One region of the Massilia genomosp. 1 genome, then DNA from elsewhere that is predicted to be linked to it. Evidence: riboswitches for the same ligand, from Rfam matches in the RefSeq annotation. Region 1 holds a riboswitch; the other holds the start of a gene.
What was found. Region 1 has a riboswitch for thiamine pyrophosphate ahead of F1735_RS11820 (TonB-dependent siderophore receptor). Riboswitches for the same ligand answer to the same signal wherever they lie in the genome.
Positions count from the first base shown of each region.

Region 1 (4,415 bases):
GTCGATACCGCGGGCCGCGTGCCGCGCGAGGATGATCAGTATCAAATCGCGCTGACCCAGACGGCGCGCGAAGACGCGGCGGCGCGGCAAGCGACGCGCTTCCTGTTTTGCGACACCACGCCGCTGATGACGGCCATTTACAGCCGCTGGTACTGGAACAGGGTCGATGCGCAGTTGTCTGTGCTGGAGCAGCGCCATGACTATGCGCTGACATTCGTGACGGCGCCTGACGGGCCGTGGGAGGCTGATGGATTGCAGCGCGAATCGGAGGCAGTGCGCCAGACGATTCATGAGCAGGTGGTGCAAATGCTCGATGAGCGCGGGATCGGGTATTCGCTGGTAATAGGCACTCTGGAAGATCGAATGACGCAGGCAGTACGCTTGCTTGCCTCCCTGCGCTAGGCTGCAGGCCGTCGTCCCTGCCAGGAACGACGGTCTGCAGGGCGGTGCTTAGAAGTCGAACTGCGCCGACACCCGTACCGTACGCGGAGCGCCCGGCAGCAGATAGCCACCCAGCTCCTGCGTCACATCGCGCCAGTAGAACTTGTCGGCCACGTTGTCCACCGTCGCGCGCACCGTTGTGGACACGCCCGCGATGCGCGTTGCGTACGCGCCACCCAGGTTGAACACGCTGTATCCCGGCACCAGCGTCTTGTTCTCGATATCGAACGCCTTCTTGCCGGTGTATTGCCACATCCCGTTCACCTTCAAACCAGCCACCGCCGGCACGGCATACTCCAGCACCGTCGCCGTCTTGAACTTCGGTACATTGCTCACGCGCTTGCCGTCCAGCGAAGCGGTGCCGGTCCCTTCCTGCTGCGTATCGAGCGCCATCAGCGAGACGCTGTATTTCAGGTCCTTGCCAGCCTTGCCCTGCGCAGCCAGCTCCAGCCCATTGTGCTTTTGCTCGCCGCTGCGGACAAAGGTATTGGCCGCGTTGGTGTACTCCAGCCCCTTGACGATGCTGAACACGGAGGCCGACATGCTGAGCGCATCATTGACCATGGCCTTGACGCCGAACTCCACCTGCTTCGAGCGGCTTGGATCGAGCGAGGCGAATTCGTTCGCGGTGCGCTTGGGTGCCACGCCGCCATGCTCCATGCCGTGCGCCAGCGAGCCGTACACCGTCCAGTCGGGCGTCGGGTTGTACACCAGTGCGACGTTCGGCAGCAGGAAGGTGGTGTCGGTGCTGGCGTTGCGCTTGATGCCCACATAACGCAGGCCGGTGTGCAGCTTGAACTGCGCGCTAAGGGACAGGATGTCCTGCACCACGAGGCCGCGTTCATGGTCGTTGCGGCGCTCGGTCAGCGGCCCGGTGACGCGGCTGGCATCGACCGGCGGCACCACCAGGTTGTTGTAGATATTGCTGAAGCCGACGTAGTCGTACACGTACTCGCCTGCCTTGTCGCTGCGTTCCAGATAGGTCGCACCGACCGTCAGCTCGTGGCCGATCGCGCCGGTGGCGAACTTGCCCTGCAACAGGGCCTGCGCGCCGAGCGGCGACTTGCGCTCGCCCACGCTCTGGTAATCGTAGACGTCGTAGTCGCCATTCGAGCAGTAACCAGGATAGAAACCATCGCCCTCGTTGCCGCAGCCGTAAGGGAAGGCGGTGTAGTCATCGCGCTTGAATTGGTGCTTGTTGGCGCTGACGGTGGTGCGCCAGGCGTCGTTGATCAGGTATTCGAAGCGCAGGCCGATATTGCTGGTGCGGGTGTCGACCGGCTTGGTCCATGGCTGGTTGTTGAGCAGCGTCTTGGCCGAGATGTTGGTGGGCAGCGCAACGCCGCCAATGAGCTGGTAGCCCGGCGCGGTGATCTGGGATTTTTTCTGGTAGTCCATGTCGAGCTGCAGCAGCGCCTGCGGCGACATCTGCCAGTCGAACGCGCCCGAAACAAACGAGCGCTCGCCGTCCGCGCCTTTGACGTAGGAACGCAGGCGCTCGCCGGCGGCGTTGACACGGTAGCCGAAGCGCTTGTCCTCGAAGCGGCCACCCAGGTCGACGGCGCCGTACACGGTGCCGCGCTCGCGCGCTTCGACGGTGACCGAGCGCAGTGGCGCGGCGGTCGGGCGCTTCCCCGCGTAGTTGACGATGCCGCCCGGCGCGGTCACGCCGGCCTGCAGGCCCGACAAGCCCTTGAGGATTTCGATGCGCTCCTTGTTCTCGAGCGGGATCTGGGTGTCGCCCGAGATGGCGATGCCGTCCTTGCGGTAGCTGGCGCCGTTATCGAGCATGAAGCCGCGGATCGAGAACTGTTCGGCGTAGCCGATCGCGTTGTACGAGTCGCTCACGCTGGCGTCGAACTTCATGGCGTCGGTGCTGTTGCGGATGCTGTAGTCCTGCATCTGCTCGTGGCCGATGGACACCACCGTGGCCGGCGTGTACAGCAGCGGCGTGTCGGAGAAACCGGCCACGCTGGCGCGCTCGGCGCTGATCTGCCGGGCGCCGCTGACGACGACTTCAGGCATCGATTGCGAACTGGTTTGCGCGTGTGCGGAAAAGGCGAATGCCTGGACGATGGCCAGGGCGATGACAGACTGCTTGAATTTTGGCGATGACATAGTGTGCTCGTATTACGCGCCGGCGTGCGGGGCGTTGCTTAAAAAAGCCGGAGCCAACGGGGGAGCAAACAAAGGAGGGAACTACTTTGCGCTTTCCTTCGCTGGCATTATCCAGATCAGGTACGGAGGGTATCTCTCACCCGGAAAATGACTTCCAGGACCCCTAGCGAAGGTCGATTTTATCACAGCTGGCGTGGGCGCAGAAGGCCCGCGCCAGCGATGTGTGGCGCGCTTTACAGGCTCATTTCCAGTACCTTGCGGCTGACATCGAGCGTGACGTCGCGCTGCTCGCCGAGTTTGACCATGCGGTGCGCCTCTAACGCCGCCAGCACGCCGTCGATGTCTTTCGCACCCAGGCCGTAGTCGCCCAGGCGGGTTTTGACGCCCATCTGCTCGAAGAATTCTTCGGTGCGGGTGATGGCGGCCTCGATGCGGGTGTCTTCATCGCCGCCGGACAGGTTCCACACGCGTTCTGCGAATTGCAGCAGCTTGGCGCGCTTGGCTTCCTTGCGCACGCGCAGCATGCTCGGCAGGACGACGGCCAGCGTTTGCGCGTGATCGAGATTGTGCAGCGCGGTCAGCTCGTGGCCGATCATGTGGGTGGCCCAGTCCTGCGGCACGCCGGCGCCGATCAGGCCATTCAAGGCCAGGGTGGCGGTCCACATGATGTTGGCGCGCACGTCGTAATCGTCGGGATTGGCCAGCGCCTGCGGGCCTTCTTCGATCAGCGTGAGCAGCAGCCCTTCGGCGAAGCGGTCCTGGACCTTGGCGCCGACCGGGTAGGTCATGTACTGTTCCATGACGTGCGCAAAGGCGTCCACCACGCCGTTGCCGACCTGGCGCGTGGGCAGCGAATAGGTTTTGCCCGGGTCGAGCACCGCGAACTTCGGAAAGCATTTGCGGCTCATGAACGAGTACTTCTCGTGGGTCGACTTGCGGGTGACGACGCCGCCGCTGTTCATTTCGGAGCCGGTGGCGGGCAGGGTCAGCACCGCGCCGAACGGCAGGGCGGCAGTGATGTTCGATCCGCGCTTTTCCAGGATGGTCCACGGGTCGGCGTCGAGCAGGGCGCCGGCGGCGATGAACTTGGCGCCGTCGATGACCGAGCCGCCGCCCACGGCGAGCAGGAAGTCGATTTTCTCGGCCTTGACCTGGGCGATCGCGCGCATCAGCGTTTCGTAGCTGGGATTCGGTTCGATGCCGGCGAATTCGGTGACGCTAAAGCCGGCCAGTGCGGCCATGACCTCGTCGTAGACGCCGTTCTGTTTGATGCTGCCGCCGCCGTAGACCAGCAGCACGCGCGCGGAGGCGGGAATGTGTTTGGACATTGCGCCGATCTGGCCCTGGCCGAACAGGATCTGGGTCGGGTTGTAGAAGTCGAAGTTAAGCAAAATGGATCCTCGTGTTGGCTCGATGATGATGCCAGATTATCGCTCAAGCACGAAATTCTTGCGGGGAGGGGGCCAAAAACCCAGGCTTACTTTTCGGCCGCGGCCTTCAGGTTCGCCAGCCCCTTCTCGAAATCCCTGCCGATGATCCGGTCCATGCTCATGAAGACGCTCATGATTTTCGAGATGAAGGGCATCGGGCCGGACATGGTCCAGCTTACCTGCGTTTGCCCGTCCTTCGGCGCGAGCGTGAATTCGGTCACGTTCGACACCTCGAACGGCTTGATGAAATCGAGCTTGATCACGACCCTGGACGGGGGCGTGAGTTCGGTAATTTCCATTTTGCCGGCGCCGACGTCGTCATTGCCGGTCCAGGCGTACCGCGCGCCTTTGCCGCTCGGCGCGCCGCTGTGGACGCGCTGCATGCCTGGGTCGAGCCGCTCCCACGGCGACCAGCCCTGCCATTGG
Region 1 covers NZ_WHJF01000025.1:20,923-25,337, reverse strand. Annotated here, with positions in the region: gene F1735_RS11825 (AAA family ATPase) at 1-402, shown strand, start outside; gene F1735_RS11820 (TonB-dependent siderophore receptor) at 451-2,559, opposite strand; TPP riboswitch at 2,636-2,734, opposite strand; gene F1735_RS11815 (iron-containing alcohol dehydrogenase) at 2,793-3,950, opposite strand; gene F1735_RS11810 (SRPBCC family protein) at 4,037-4,415, opposite strand, start outside.

Region 2 (4,415 bases), on a different contig from region 1:
GGTTGAGGATGCCCATGCCCGAACCGATCAGGGAGGCGAGCGGCATCACGGCCACGCAGCCGATTTCTTCCAGCAGGCGCGCCTGGATCGGATCGTCGCTGCAGTAGACCATGACGTCGAAACCGTCCTTGACCAGCGCTTCGGCGGCGATCAGGGTTTCGGGCATGTGCGGGAACAGGGTCTTTTCGTCGCCCAGCACTTCGAGCTTGACCAGCTTGCGCCCGCCCAGCAGTTCGCGCGCCATCTGCAAGGTGTACACCGCGTCCTTGGCGTTGTAGCAGCCGGCGGTGTTGGGCAGGATCGTGTACTGGTCGGGCGGCAGCACGTCGAGCAGGCTGGGAGCGTTGCGGTCCTGGCCGATGTTCACGCGGCGGATCGCCACGGTGATGATCTCGGCCTGGGCGGCGTCGGTGGCCGCGCGCGTTTGCGCCAGGTCGCGGTACTTGCCGCTGCCGACCAGCAGGCGCGAACGGTAGGTTTTGCCTGCGATGGTGAGGACGTCGCCGCCCCCGTTGTTGTCGTTCATTTTCATGTCTGCTACCCTTTATGTCAGCCGCCGCCGATGGCGCGCACGATCTCGATTTTGTCCAGCGCCAGCAACGGGCGTTGCCGCCATTGCTGGCGCGGCACCACCTGGCGGTTGACCGCCAGCGCCATGGCCTGCCCCGGCGGCAGGCCAAGTTCCTCGACCAGGTCGAGCAAGGAGGCGCCCGGCGCCACGCGCCGTGCCTCGCCGTTGACTTCGATCTCGATCTTGATCTCGATCACGGTCATACCTTTTTATAGAGCTCGCCGCCCTGGCGCACGAATTCGATGGCTTTCACTTCCATCCCTTGGCGCAGCGCGCTTTGCTCGCTCACGTTCATGCTGGCGGCGTAGTCGCGTACTTCCTGGGTGATTTTCATCGAGCAGAAATGCGGCCCGCACATCGAGCAGAAATGCGCCACCTTGGCCGAATCCTTGGGCAAGGTCTCGTCGTGGAATTCGCGCGCCTTGTCCGGGTCCAGGCCCAGGTTGAACTGGTCGTCCCAGCGGAATTCGAAGCGCGCCTTGGACAGCGCGTTGTCGCGGATCTGCGCGCCCGGATGGCCCTTGGCCAGGTCGGCCGCGTGGGCCGCGATCTTGTAGGTGATGATGCCATCCTTGACATCATCCTTGTTCGGCAGGCCCAGATGCTCCTTGGGCGTGACGTAGCACAGCATGGCGGTGCCGTACCAGCCGATCATGGCCGCGCCGATGCCCGACGTGATGTGGTCGTAGCCGGGTGCGATATCGGTCGTCAGCGGCCCCAGGGTGTAGAACGGCGCTTCGCCGCACTGGTCCAGCTGCAGGTCCATGTTCTCTTTAATGAGCTGCATCGGCACGTGGCCCGGGCCTTCGATCATGACCTGCACGTCGTGCTTCCAGGCGACCTGGGTCAGCTCGCCCAGGGTTTTCAGCTCGGCCAGTTGCGCTTCGTCGTTGGCGTCGTAGATCGAACCCGGACGCAGGCCGTCGCCGAGGCTGAACGAGACGTCGTAGGCTTTCATGATGGCGCAGATGTCTTCGAAATGCGTGTACAGGAACGATTCCTTGTGATGCGCCAGGCACCACTTGGCCATGATCGAGCCGCCGCGCGAGACGATCCCGGTCAGGCGCGAGGCCGTCATCGGCACGTAGCGCAGCAGCACGCCGGCGTGGATGGTGAAGTAGTCGACGCCTTGCTCGGCCTGTTCGATCAGGGTGTCGCGGAAGATCTCCCAGGTCAGGTCTTCGGCCTTGCCGTTGACCTTTTCCAGCGCCTGGTAGATCGGCACGGTGCCGATCGGGACCGGGCTGTTACGGATGATCCATTCGCGCGTTTCGTGAATGTGCTTGCCGGTCGACAGATCCATGACGTTGTCGGCGCCCCAGCGGATCGCCCAGGTCATTTTTTCGACTTCCTCGCCGATCGACGAGGTGACGGCCGAATTGCCGATGTTGGCGTTGATCTTGACCAGGAAATTGCGGCCGATGATCATCGGCTCGACTTCCGGGTGGTTGATGTTGGCCGGGATGATGGCGCGGCCGCGGGCGATTTCTTCGCGCACGAATTCGGCGCTGATGGTGTCCGGGATGGAGGCGCCGAAGGACTGGCCCGGATGCTGGCGTCCCAGCAGCTGGGCGCTGCGCTTGCCCATCGGGCCGGACGCTTCGAGCTCCTGCAGGTACTCCTGGCGACGCAGGTTTTCGCGGATCGCCACGTATTCCATTTCGGGCGTGATGATGCCGCGCCGCGCATAGTGCATCTGCGTCACGTTGGCCCCATCGAGCGCGCGGCGCGGGGTACGCTGCAGCTGGAAGCGCAGTGCGGCCAGCGCCGGGTCGTCCAGGCGCGCCTGGCCGTAAGCGGAGCTGGGTCCGGCCAGTTGTTCGGTGTCGCCGCGTTCCAGGATCCACGGCAGGCGCGGGGTGCCCAGGCCCGAGCGGATGTCGATGGTCGCCTCCGGATCGGTGTACGGCCCGGAGGTGTCATATATATACACCGGCGGATTCGGTTCGGCGCCGAAGGAGGCGGCGGTGTCGGACTGGCTGACGGCGCGCATCGGCACGCGCAGGTCGGCGCGGCTGCCCTGGGTATAGACTTTACGGGAATTCGGAAAAGGCGCAATCGCCGCTTCATCCACCGTAGCGGTGGCGGAATCGAATTTGAGGGGGGCTTTCAGCGGTGCGTTCATGTGGCTCCATTGCGTGCAGGAGCCAGCAAAGGAGTCGGAGCCCGGAATTGCGGCCGTGACGGCGCACCCATGGAACTCACTGGCTTCCCTTCGCTGGCATTATCCAGATCAGGTTCAGAGGGTGTTTCTCACCCGCGCCTCGCTGTTGCGATTTGCAGGACCCCTAGCGTGTGCCGCCTTGCGGCAGCGAGCGCAATTATACCCCTTGATAGGCGGGACAACATGGCTTTTTGGGCAGCTTTTTCAGTCCTGTGGCTGCGGAGATGATAGGCTGTACGCTGTCTCGATCCGGCCGGTCCCGCGCCGCTACCTCAGAAGGAAGTATGAGCAAGAAAATTTTACTGTTAAGCGTTTCCGCCGGCGCCGGCCATATGCGCGCGGCCGAAGCGATTCGCGCCGCCGCCAACGCGGCGCCGGGCGGCATCGAGGCGACCCACCTGGACGTGATGGATTACGTTCCTTCTGCCTTTCGCAAGATGTACACCGAGTTCTATCTGAAACTGGTGAACAAGGCGCCGGCGCTGTGGGGCTACCTGTACCAGGCCAGCAACGATGCGCGCCCGGACAGCACCATGCAGCAGCTGCGGCGCGGCCTGGAACGCCTCAACACGCGCGCGCTGATGAGCGCCATCGAAGAGGCGCAGCCGGACGCCATCGTCTGCACCCACTTCCTGCCGGCCGAAATCCTGGCGCGCGCGATCCGCAAGCGCGGCTTCACCACCCCGGTGTGGGTGCAGGTGACCGACTTCGACCTGCACCGCATGTGGGTACACGAGAACATGGCTGGTTACTTCGCCGGCAACGAGGAAGTCGCCTACCGCATGCGCCGCTGCGGCATTGCGCCCGAACGCATCCACGTGACCGGCATTCCGATCATGCCGGCCTTCGGCCAGGCGCTCGATCGCGCCGAATGCGCGCGCGAATTCGGGCTCGCCCCAAGCACCACCACTTTCCTGCTGATGGGCGGCGGCGCTGGCCTGGGCAGCCTGGACACGGTGGCCGAACGCCTGCTGGCCCTGGAGGGCACGTTCCAGCTGATCGTCTTGGCCGGCAAAAACGCCAAGGCGCTGGCCGCGCTCAAGGTCCTGGCGACGCGTTTTCCGGGACGCTTGCTGGCGCAGGGTTTTACCGACCAGGTGGAACGCCTGATGGCGTGCGCCGACCTGGTCATCACCAAGCCGGGCGGGCTGACAAGTTCGGAATGCCTGGCCATGGGCCTGCCGATGATCGTCAATTCGCCGATTCCGGGGCAGGAAGAGCGCAACGCCGATTACCTGCTCGAACAGGGCGTCGCCCTCAAGGCGGTTGACGGCCCGACGCTGGAATACCGCATCGCACACCTGCTCGCGCATCCCGATCAATTGGCAGCCATGGGCCAACGCGCGCGCGCCCTGGGCCGCGCGCATGCGGCCGCCGATGTCCTCGACCATGTGCTGGCCAGGCCGGCCAGCACGCCATGACCACACTGAAGAACGCACCATGACCAGACTCCTATTTGCCGCAACCATGTTCAGCGCCTGCGCCGGCGCGCTGGCCGGCACCGGCATCGACACCGCCAAACTGAGCGAGACCGAAGTCGCCCTCGCCGACGTCAGCAAGGCCGGCCAGCCCGGCAAGGCCTTCATGGCCGCCACCATCATCAACGCGCCGCTGCCGGCACTGTGTACGATGATCCAGGATTACGCCGCCTACCCCTCCTTCATGCCGAACGTGGACAAG
Region 2 covers NZ_WHJF01000002.1:123,242-127,656, reverse strand. Annotated here, with positions in the region: gene F1735_RS01310 (thiazole synthase) at 1-532, opposite strand, end outside; gene thiS (sulfur carrier protein ThiS) at 550-768, opposite strand; gene thiC (phosphomethylpyrimidine synthase ThiC) at 771-2,684, opposite strand; TPP riboswitch at 2,765-2,871, opposite strand; gene F1735_RS01295 (MGDG synthase family glycosyltransferase) at 3,020-4,156, shown strand; gene F1735_RS01290 (hypothetical protein) at 4,176-4,415, shown strand, end outside.
Region 2: it holds a riboswitch for thiamine pyrophosphate, as region 1 does, so the genes downstream of both, thiC (phosphomethylpyrimidine synthase ThiC) here and F1735_RS11820 (TonB-dependent siderophore receptor) in region 1, are expected to answer to the same signal.